DNA from 3 places in the Micromonospora sp. NPDC049366 genome. Region 2 is predicted to be linked to each of the others. Evidence: riboswitches for the same ligand, from Rfam matches in the RefSeq annotation. Region 2 holds a riboswitch; each other region holds the start of a gene.
What was found. A riboswitch is a leader RNA that binds a small molecule or an ion and turns the genes downstream of it on or off. The one in region 2 is predicted to bind S-adenosylmethionine.

Region 1 (3,266 bases), on a different contig from region 2:
TCGCCGGTCGATCGCGTTGACCACGTGGGTCAGCGGCACGGTGAGCGCCAGGTAGAAGAGTCCGGCCAGCAGGAGCGCGGACTCGTTGCCGGTGGTCGCCGCGTAGTCCTGACCGATCCGGAACAGCTCCCGCTCGCTGGCCACCAAGCCGAGGAAGTAGACCAGGCTGGAATCCTTGATCAACGCGATGAGCTGGTTGACCCAGGCGGGCAGGACCCGGCGTACGCCCTGCGGGATGATCACCACCCGCATCGCCTCACCCCAGGAGAAGCCGAGCGCGCGGGCGCCCTCCAACTGGGCCGCCTCGACCGACTGGATGCCGGAGCGGAAGATCTCTCCGATGTAGGCGGCGGCGATCAGCGACAGCGCCAGGATGCCCAGCGGGTACGGGTCGGGACCCCACACCTGCATCCCGAGCGGGGCCAGCCCGACGCCGATCAGCAGGATCGTCGCGGCCGCCGGCAGGCCCCGGAACACGTCGGTGTAGACGCGGGCCGGCCAGCGCAGCCAGCGGGTGCGGGTGATGCCGGCGACCGCCAGCAGCAGGCCCAGCACCGAGCCGAGCAGGGCGGCGGAGACCGCCAGGATCAGCGTGTTGGGCAACCCGACGGTCAGCATCTCGGGTAGCGCCTCGCGCATCGACTCCCAGTCGAAGAACGTCTCCCACAGGGTGCGCAACGGATCCATCAGGTTCCTCTCCTACCGCCCCGCTCGCTCGTACTCGTCTGCCGTCAGGACGCGGCCGAGGCCGACGCCGTCGCGGCCGGAGCCGCCACCGTGCCGCTGCCGGGCTTGAAGTCCGCCGGAACCGGCCGGCCCGGGTAGTACTCGGCCTGCAGCCTGCTCCACGTGCCGTCCGCGATCACCTCGTCGAGGCCCTTGTTGAGCGCCTCGCGCAGCTTGTCGTTGCCCTTCGCCACCGCGTACGCCGTGGGCGCCGGGCTGAGCTCCTTCGCCGCGACGGTGATCTTGCCGCCGCTGTCCGCCGCGGACTTCTCGCCGATCTCGGCCGGGGCGATCCAGGCGTCGGCGGTGCCGGCCTTGAGCTGGTTGATCGCGCCGTTGTAGTCCGGCACCCGCACCGGGTCGAGGCCCTTGCCGGTGGCGTAGTCGTCCTGGACGGTGCCCTGCACGACCACCACCCGCTTGCCCGAGAGCTGGTCGAAGCCGGTGATCGGGGAGCCGGCCGGGACGTCGAGTCCGAAGTAGCCGAAGTCGTAGCCGTTGCCGAAGTCGACGGTCTTCTTGCGCGCCTCGGTGATGGTGATCGACGAGCTGCCGACGTCGAACTTGCGGTTGTTGACCTGGGAGAGCAGCGCGGAGAAGTCGGTGCCGACGAACTCCACCTTCAGGCCGATCTTGCCGGCGACCGCGGTGAGCAGGTCGTTGTCGAAGCCGGTGAACGTACCGTCCTTCAGGTACACGTTCGGGGGCGCGTCGGTCAGGGTGCCGGCGCGCAGCACACCGGGCTGAAGCAGCCCGTACGGGTTGTCCGCCGCGCTGGACGAGGCGTCGTCGCCGCACGCGGTGAGGGCGGTCGCGCCGAGGACGGCGGCCACGCCGAGGGCGGCCACCCGGGTCAGGGCAGGAAGGAATCGCACAGGTGTCTCCGGAGGGTGTTCGGTGGCGGGGCACGGACGTGCGCCGCCGACGGTGCGCCGGAGGGCGTACCGCGGGATCGATCAGGAAAAGGAGGTGCGGCGCGTCAGCGCGGGGCGCCGGGGCGACACGCGGCGCTGCAGACCCACATCATGTCGACGTGCCGACGCCGGGTCAGTGCCGGCGGCGCGGCGAAGCCGAACGATGGGGTGGTGATGCGGGACATGCGGCTCTCCTGGGTCGTTGTTGACCTGGGAACCAGGCCACGCTTGCACCGGAGGTCGCTCCGGTGCCCGGTCCTCACCCGGGGCACCCCACCGCGGAGGAGGGTTGCCGGCCAGCAAGCCGGGGCTACGCGCTGGCACTCATGACCTGCGGCGAGGTTAGCACTCCGTGACCGGCTGCCGTCCAGCCGTTATGACCACCCTCACGCCGCGCACCCCGGCCGCCGACCGGTCGCCGGGCCGTTGTGGTCCCGGTGGGTGTCCGCGACCGGCCTCGACCGCCGCGCGCCGTCGATAGAGTGGCGGTGGAGACCGGCGGACAGGGGGGTCGCGCCACGCCACGGAGCCCCGCCGTGCCGCCCGCCCGCAGAGAGGTGGTCGTGTCATGACGGCTAACCGGGACCTCGTCGCCCGCGCCTTCGCGGACTGGTCCGCCGGCACCGCGCCGATCAGCGACCTCTTCGCCCCCGACATGCGGTGGGAGGTCGTCGGCCACTCGGTGGTGGCGGGGACCTACCAGGGCGCCGAGGACTTCCGCACCCGGGCGATGGAGCCGTTCAACGCCCGGTTCGGCGAGGACAGCCCGTACCGCCCGGTGAACCTGCGGGCGATCTACGAGGACGCCGACGCGAACACCGTCATCACCGTGTTCGACGGTGCCGGGGTGACGGTGGACGGCTCCACCTACGAGAACACCTACGCGTGGTTCCTGACCTTCCGCGACGGCAAGGTGGTCGACGGCGTCGCCTTCTTCGACAGCTTGGCCTTCAACGAGCTCTGGCGGCTCCCGCCGCGCGGCTGACGGCGCGGATCACTCCGCGGCCCGCAGCTCGTGCCGGGTGCCCTCGGCGTGCACGTTCCAGCGACGGCCGAACGCGGGCAGCCCGTCGAGCCGGATCCAGCCGAACGGCTCCGGAATGTGCGGGTCGACGACCAGCCGACCCTCGACGGCATCCAGGCCGAGCAGCGTACGCAGGAACAGCAGCGGCGCCCCACTGGCCCACGCCTGCGGGTTGCACGCCGTGGGGTAGGGGACCGGCCGCAGGCCGAACGCGCGGTCGTAACCGGAGAACGCCTCGGGCAGCCGGTGCGCGGAGAACGTCGCCGCCTCCAGCATCGACGTGATGATCCGGTGCGCCTCATCGTGGTGGCCGTAGCGGGCGAGACCCGCGGCGATGAGCGCGTTGTCGTGCGGCCAGACCGTGCCCAGGTGGTAGCCGATGGGGTTGTAGCCCCGGTCGGCGGTGGACAGCGTCCGCACGCCCCAGCCGGAGAACATCTCCTCCGACATCAGCTGGTACGCCACCGCGCGGGCCCGCTCCGGCGGCACGATGCCGCTCCACAGCAGGTGCCCCATGTTCGAGGTCATCGAGTCGATCTGCCGCCCGTCCCCGTCCAGGCCGATGGCGTAGTAGCCGCCACGGTCGGGGACCCAGAAGTCGC
Region 2 (3,266 bases):
CCTGCTCGCCACCCAGCTCGACATGGCCGCCGACGGGCTGCGCCGACGGGACCGGAACGCCACCCAGCGGGCCCTCGACCGGCTCCGCGACAACAAACAGGAACTGGCCACCCTCGGTGAGGCGATCGAGGGGGCCAAGGAGACCGCCATCCTCTCGCCGGCCCGCTGGCACCGCCGAGACGAGCTGACCCACTACGCGGAGGCGGCCGACCCGATCGACCGGGCGATGCGGAACAGCGGCACCCTCATCCGCCGGTCGGTCACCCTGATCGAGGACGAGGAGCCGATCCCGGAGCCGATGCCGGAGGCGATCGACCACCTCGCCGAGTCGGTCCGCCTGATGAAGCACGAGTTCGCCGCCGGCGAGGAGCCGCAGAAGGCCCGCGAGCGGTCACTCCGCGCGGTCAGCGAGGCCGGCCGGGCGTACGCCCAGGGGGTCGGCTTCTCCGGCAGCGTGGTGATCGCCCAGGTGCGTACGACGGCGAGCGATCTCCTGGTCGCCACCGGCATCGAGCAGGAGGAGGCCAACCGGCTCGTCCGGAACTCCTTCGGCGACCAGGAGACGCCGCAGGGCACCGGGCCCGAACCGGACGGGGGCGGGCCGAAGGCGCCCGTCGCCCCTCCCATCGGCTGAGCCCCGCCCCGCCCCGGCCGTCAGTCGAGCGCGGCGAGCGCCGCCACCAGGCGGTCGACGTGCTCCTCGGTGCTGCCCAGACCGATGCTCGCCCGCAGCGCCGTCGGCGGCAGGTCCCGCCGACCACTGCGCGCCGCCGCCTCGCCGAGCAGCCGCCGGGCCAGCGGGTGGGCGCAGAACAGCCCGTCGCGTACGCCGATGGACCGCGCGGCCAGTTCGGCGGCGACGTCAGCGGAGTCCCGCCCGGCGACGACGAACGAGACGATGCCCACCCGGGGCGCCTCCGGCCCGAAGGTGCGCAGCTCGACGACGTGCGGCAGGGCGGCCAGCCCCTCCCGCAGCCGGGCCAGCAGCCGCTGCTCCCGGGCGTGCAGCGCGTCCCGGTCGGCGCCGGCGAGGGCGTCGCAGACGGCGGCCAACGCCACTGCGCCGAGCAGGTTGGGGGTGCCTCCCTCGTGCCGGGCCGGCCCGACGTTCCAGGTGACGTCGTGGGTGGCCGCGCCGACCCGGACGGTGGCACCGCCCCCGGCCAGGTACGGCGGCGCCGCGTCCAGCCAGTCGGCCCGCCCGATCAGCACTCCGGCGCCGAACGGGGCGTAGAGCTTGTGCCCCGACACGGCCAGATAGTCGACGTCCAGCGCGAGCAGGTCGACCGGGGCGTGCGGGGCGAGCTGCGCGGCGTCGACGGCGATCCGGGCGCGGTGCCGGTGCGCCACCCGGGCCAGGTCGGCCACCGGCCACAGCTCACCCGTGACGTTGCTCGCCCCGGTGACCGCGACCAGCACGGGCAGCCCCGGGTTCGCGGCGCGGCGCAGCTCGCCGAGCGCCGCGTCGAGGGCGCGCACCGCCTCACCCGGGTCGGCCGGCACCGGCAGCCGGACCGAGCCGCGCGGCCAGGGCAGCAGGTTGGCGTGGTGCTCGCCGGCGAACGTGACCACGGTGGTGCCGGCGGGCAGGGCGCGGCCGAGCAGGTTGAGCGCGTCCGTCGTGTTCCGGGTGAAGATCACGTGGTCGTCGGTGCGGGCGCCGAAGAAGTCGCCGATCGTCTGCCGGGCCCGCTCGTAGGCGAGCGTGCAGCGGCGGGAGAGCGCCCCCGCACCGCGGTGGACGCTCGCGTACCACGGCAGCAGCGCGGTGACCGCGTCGGCGGCGACCCGCGCGCACGGCGCGGTGGCGGCGTAGTCGAGGTTGATCTCACCTGGCACGCCGAGCACGTCGAGCGATCCGGCGAGGGCCGGGTCGGACACGACGACAGGGGCGGGGACGAGGGTGACGGTCATGCCGGAACCTCCCGGAGGCCGGGACCCCGGGCGCACATGGGGACGGGGTCCGCGCTTGCCCGGCTCGCGGATCGGGGCCGGGCCCGGTCATCACCCGGGGCACCCCACCGCGAACCTCGACGAGGGTTGCCGGCCAGCAAGCCGGGGCTTGACGCTGGCGCTCGTGACCTGTGCTGAGCATAGCGGCCACCGATGCGACCGGAACAGGGAGCCGGCGGCCACTACGCTGACCGCATGGCCGACCCCACGCCCGGCGGAGCCCCGCCGTCGCCGACCGTGCCCTCGGGCCCACCCGCGCCCGGTGGCACGCCCCGGATGCCGCTGCGCCGGCTGAGCTGGCGGCGATTCCTGGTGCTCGCGGCCGTGGTGCTCCTCATCGCCGCCTGCGCGGTGTTCATGGTCTACACGCTGGGCGAGAGCCTCGGCCTGGAGGCGCTGCTCATCGGCGTCGTCGCCGCGGTCCTGCCGGTGCCGGTGCTGGTCGCCTGCTTCCTGTGGCTCGACCGCTACGAGCCGGAGCCGCTGAAGTACCTGATCTTCTGCTTCGCCTGGGGCGCGTTCGTGTCGACGGCGGCGTCGCTGACCGTCAACGAGTTCGCCGCCCGCCAGTTCGCCCACTTCGGCCTGCCGGCGGCGTTGACGGGCGTGCTGGCGGCGCCGTTCATCGAGGAGTTGACCAAGGCGCTCGGGCCGATCCTGCTGCTCGTCTTCCGGCGGCGGGAGTGGTCGGGCATCACCGACGGGCTGGTCTACTGCGGGCTGTCCGCGGTCGGCTTCGCGATGGTGGAGAACATCCTCTACCTGGGCGGATACGGCTTCGCGTCCGGTGCCGAGCGGTTCGGCCCGGCGACCGGCGCCCAGCAGGTCATCGCCATCTTCATCGTCCGGATCCTGCTGTTCGGGTTCGCCCACCCGCTCTTCACCTCGATGACCGGCGTGGGGCTGGGCATCGCCGCGCGTACGGCCGACCGGCGGGTCCGGGTGCTCGCCCCGATCGCCGGCCTGCTGCTGGCGATGATGCTGCACGGCACCTGGAACCTCCTGCCGACGCTCACCCAGGCCACCGGCCAGCCGCTGATCATGCTGTACGGCTTTCTCGGTGTGATGGTCCCGGTCTTCTTCGGCACCGTCGGGCTGGCCATCTGGCTGCGCGCCTGGGAGGGGCGGCTCACCGAGCGCCGGTTGCCGGACTACGTGCGGGCCGGCTGGCTGAGCCCGCCCGAGGTGGCGGCGCTCAGCAGCTTGGGCCGCCGGCACGCCGCCCGGGTCTGGGCGCGGCGGGTGGCCGGCGACGCCGGGGTGAAGGCGATGCGCGGCTACCAGTTCGCCGCGACCCGGCTGGCGCTGCTGCG
Region 3 (3,266 bases), on a different contig from region 2:
TTGTTGACCAAGACGTCGACCTGTCCGAACTGCTCGACGGCGGTCTGCGCGAAGGTCCCTGCCGCCTGCTCGTCATCGACGTCCAGCAGCAGCGTCCTGACCCGCTTCAACTCGTCGTGCACCGTCAGGTCGGCCTCCTTGCGGACCGTCGCGACCACGTTCCAGCCTTCGGCGGCGAACTTCTCGACGATGGCCCGGCCCATTCCAGTCGCGGTACCGGTCACCACGATTGTTTTCGACATGGAGGGCTTCCTCTCCTATTAGTTCCGGCCCGGACATTCGTGCCCGCTATGGGCTTTGCTGCGTCCGGGCGAGTGGTGGCTTGCTGACGTGTCCCAGTGTCATCGTGGTGTATCGGGCCGACCAGGTTCGGTTCTTCATGGGAAAGACAGTCCCAGGTATCCGCCGGGGCCCGAGGGTAGATTGGGTTTCATGTCCAATCGTCCGGCGTCCGCCGTGAGCAATCCGCTTGCCGAGTTTCTGCGGGCCAGTCGTGCACGTATCCGGCCGGAGGACGTCGGCCTACCCGACGGCGGCCGGCGGCGCCGCGTTCCCGGGCTGCGCCGTGAAGAGGTCGCCCAGCTGGCCAATGTCAGCGCGGACTATCTGGCCCGGCTCGAGCAGGGACGCGTCACCAGTGCGTCACCCGAGGTCCTCGACGCCCTCGCGGACGCGCTTGGTCTCGACCGCGACGGCCGGGAGTACTTGCATTCGATCGCAGGGCCGAAACAGCGCCCAGGATCCCGTACGCAGACCACGTCGCGGGTTGACCCGCAGACCCAGCGATTGCTCGATAGCCTGTACGAAGTTCCCGCCTACGTATTCGGCCGGAGACTGGATATCCTCGCCTGGAATCCCCTGGCCGCTGCCTTGTTCGCCGATTATGGGGCACTGCCGGAGCGGCAGCGGAACCTTATCTGGCTCACTTTCCTCGATCCGGGTTACCGGGCATTGAACACCGACTGGGCCAGGGCCGCCCAGGAATGCGTCGCCTATCTACGCATGGAGGCCCGGAACTACCCGAGCGATCAGCGCCTGGCCGAACTTGTCGGGACTCTCTCCGTCAAAGACGCGGACTTTCGCACATGGTGGGGCGGCCACCACGTGACCGGCGCCGCACTGCGCCGCAAGATCTACCAGCATCCACTGGTCGGCCCGCTCACCCTCGATTCGCAGCAATTCGACGTCAGCGGCAAGCCCGACCAGCACCTCGTGGTGTTCACCGCCGAACCAGACAGCCCATCCCACGAGGCACTGAAGTTGCTCGCCCAGTGGGCGAACACGCCGGTGGCTTGAAATCCCCGTTCCGAAAGTGCCCTTCCTCCGATTCAGCATCGTGGTTGTAGACCTGTTCTATGGCCGGGACTGTTGGCGATGTCGGCACCGTCAACAGCAGCCGGCCGGACCGGCGATCACCGAGCGGTGGACAGGAATCGGGTCTGGGCGTGCCGCAGGCTGCTGAGGGCGGCGGGCACGGGCACGACGCCATAGCGGTCGAATGCATCAACGCTCGCCCCGAGCGATGGTGGCCACCGCCGCTGCCACTCGACCAGTGGCACCCGCGGGCCCGCTGCGCGCAGCGGCGTGGCGAGTCGGTTGAACTCCACACTTCGCCATTCGAATAGCGCGCTCCAGCGTCGCGTCGCGGCCATCAGCGAGCCGGCGACGTCGGCCGCCGTGGCCGTCGACGGCTGGACCACGTCGCCGTTCATGAGCGAGTGCCGCCCCAGCGGCAGTGCGTTGCGGTGGCCGTACCGTTGGCCGACAACCGCTGAGACGTGTCGGCAGGTTTCGCAGCCCAACCACGACCACCTGGTTCGGGTGGTCACCGTGTCCCGGACGCACAAGACGCACAGGTCGAGGTCGCCGGAGATGTCTCGTCCCTCCTGGTCCGGCGTACGTGATTCACAGCCGCATCGCTGCTCGCGCGGGCCTCCACCGCCGCGGAGATTTCCGCAGGTCAGGCAGACCGCGAAAGCGGTCAGATCCACGTCGTGGAATGGCACGGTGAACTCGCCTTCTGGTGCCCTCAAGGCACCCGCTCTTGCCGGGCCGCAGTTCGCGGTCGGCCTGGTCTTCTCCCGGGGGCACCGTGCGCGGGTGGCGCGGTTGCCGGGTCAGCAAGCCGGGAGGCTTGACGCTGACCACTCGTGACGCCCACGCAGCATAGAGATCAGCGAGGTCGGGAGCAATCCCGAGGGAGCGCGCGGTGGAAGCCCGCGTCGACCGCGGGTGCTCTGGCTGCCGGAGGCCCTGGTGCGGATGAGCAGTTCGGCGTCGCCGGCTCCGCCTGGCTCGCCAGGCACACGGCGCTCCGTGAGGCAGCGGCACGATGGCCGTAGAGCACCGAAATCTGGCCGATGGGGAGATGTTCTTGGGCCGCTGGGAGGACGTCGCCCCGTCGGTGGTCACCGTTAGCCTCTCGCCAAAGACGTGAGAGGAATGGCGATGGACCTTCGTGGTGTTGGGCTTGGGCGGCTGAAGGACGTTGCCGACGCCGCGGGACGAGTGGTCGCCGACAGCACGAGCGTCGCGAGGCAGTTTGTCGCGGATGCTGCTGGCGATGCCCAGGAGAAGGTGAAGCAGTCCGCCGAGCAGGTGATGGCGAAGGTCGGAGAAGTCAAGGAGGGCATCTCGACGTGGTCGTCGCGCGACACCGACAATGTCGGCGACTTGTCCACGCTCAGCGCGGACGGGAAGTTGCTCTATTGCCGGGTGCTGGTGAGTCTGGCGCTGGTCGACGGCCTCCTCGACCCTCGCGAGATCGCGAATCTGTACCTGTTCGCGTCGACGATCGGCCTCGACGGCGAAGCACGGTCGGAGTTGCGTAGGGAGATCACCGGGGCGCAACGCGACGCAGTAGGTGGCGCCGGCGACCCCGACGCCACGGTGAAGTTGTCCAGCGAATTGCGCGACCTCCTTGAGGAGGATCAGCGCGAGCCGGTCTTCACGGTGCTGGTGCGCGATCTGGTGCGAATCTCGCGTGCTGACAGGCATGCCGCGGACGCCGAGCGTGAGCGGATTGTGCTGGTGGCAGCACTCGTGTTCCCCGAGTCAGCTGACGAGGTCGTGGCGGCGACCGAACGGTTCGTGATTGCCGAGGAAGATTTCGCTTCCGGCAAGATCACGACCAGCCAGCTGGAAACCACCACCAAGGACATCGCTGCGAAGGCTGCTGCGTTCGGTGCCCCGATCGCTGCGGTCAGTCTTGCCGGCAGCGTCTCCGGACTCAGCGGGGCGGGAATCACCTCGGGTCTGGCGGCCCT

Region 1: another riboswitch for S-adenosylmethionine. It lies ahead of ACIBTV_RS15655 (ABC transporter substrate-binding protein); the one in region 2 lies ahead of ACIBTV_RS01435 (aminotransferase class V-fold PLP-dependent enzyme).
Region 3: another riboswitch for S-adenosylmethionine. It lies ahead of ACIBTV_RS29520 (hypothetical protein); the one in region 2 lies ahead of ACIBTV_RS01435 (aminotransferase class V-fold PLP-dependent enzyme).

Annotation. Positions count from the first base shown of each region.
Region 1 is NZ_JBITMV010000009.1:247,542-250,807, reverse strand. It holds gene ACIBTV_RS15660 (amino acid ABC transporter permease) at 1-687, opposite strand, end outside; gene ACIBTV_RS15655 (ABC transporter substrate-binding protein) at 732-1,601, opposite strand; SAM riboswitch class IV at 1,860-1,972, opposite strand; gene ACIBTV_RS15650 (nuclear transport factor 2 family protein) at 2,209-2,625, shown strand; gene ACIBTV_RS15645 (glycogen debranching N-terminal domain-containing protein) at 2,635-3,266, opposite strand, start outside.
Region 2 is NZ_JBITMV010000001.1:312,098-315,363, forward strand. It holds gene ACIBTV_RS01430 (aromatic acid exporter family protein) at 1-634, shown strand, start outside; gene ACIBTV_RS01435 (aminotransferase class V-fold PLP-dependent enzyme) at 655-1,914, opposite strand; SAM riboswitch class IV at 1,961-2,083, opposite strand; gene ACIBTV_RS01440 (PrsW family intramembrane metalloprotease) at 2,107-3,266, shown strand, end outside.
Region 3 is NZ_JBITMV010000029.1:1,343-4,608, reverse strand. It holds gene ACIBTV_RS29530 (SDR family NAD(P)-dependent oxidoreductase) at 1-227, opposite strand, end outside; gene ACIBTV_RS29525 (helix-turn-helix transcriptional regulator) at 433-1,296, shown strand; gene ACIBTV_RS29520 (hypothetical protein) at 1,413-1,712, opposite strand; SAM riboswitch class IV at 2,036-2,156, opposite strand; gene ACIBTV_RS29515 (TerB family tellurite resistance protein) at 2,449-3,266, shown strand, end outside.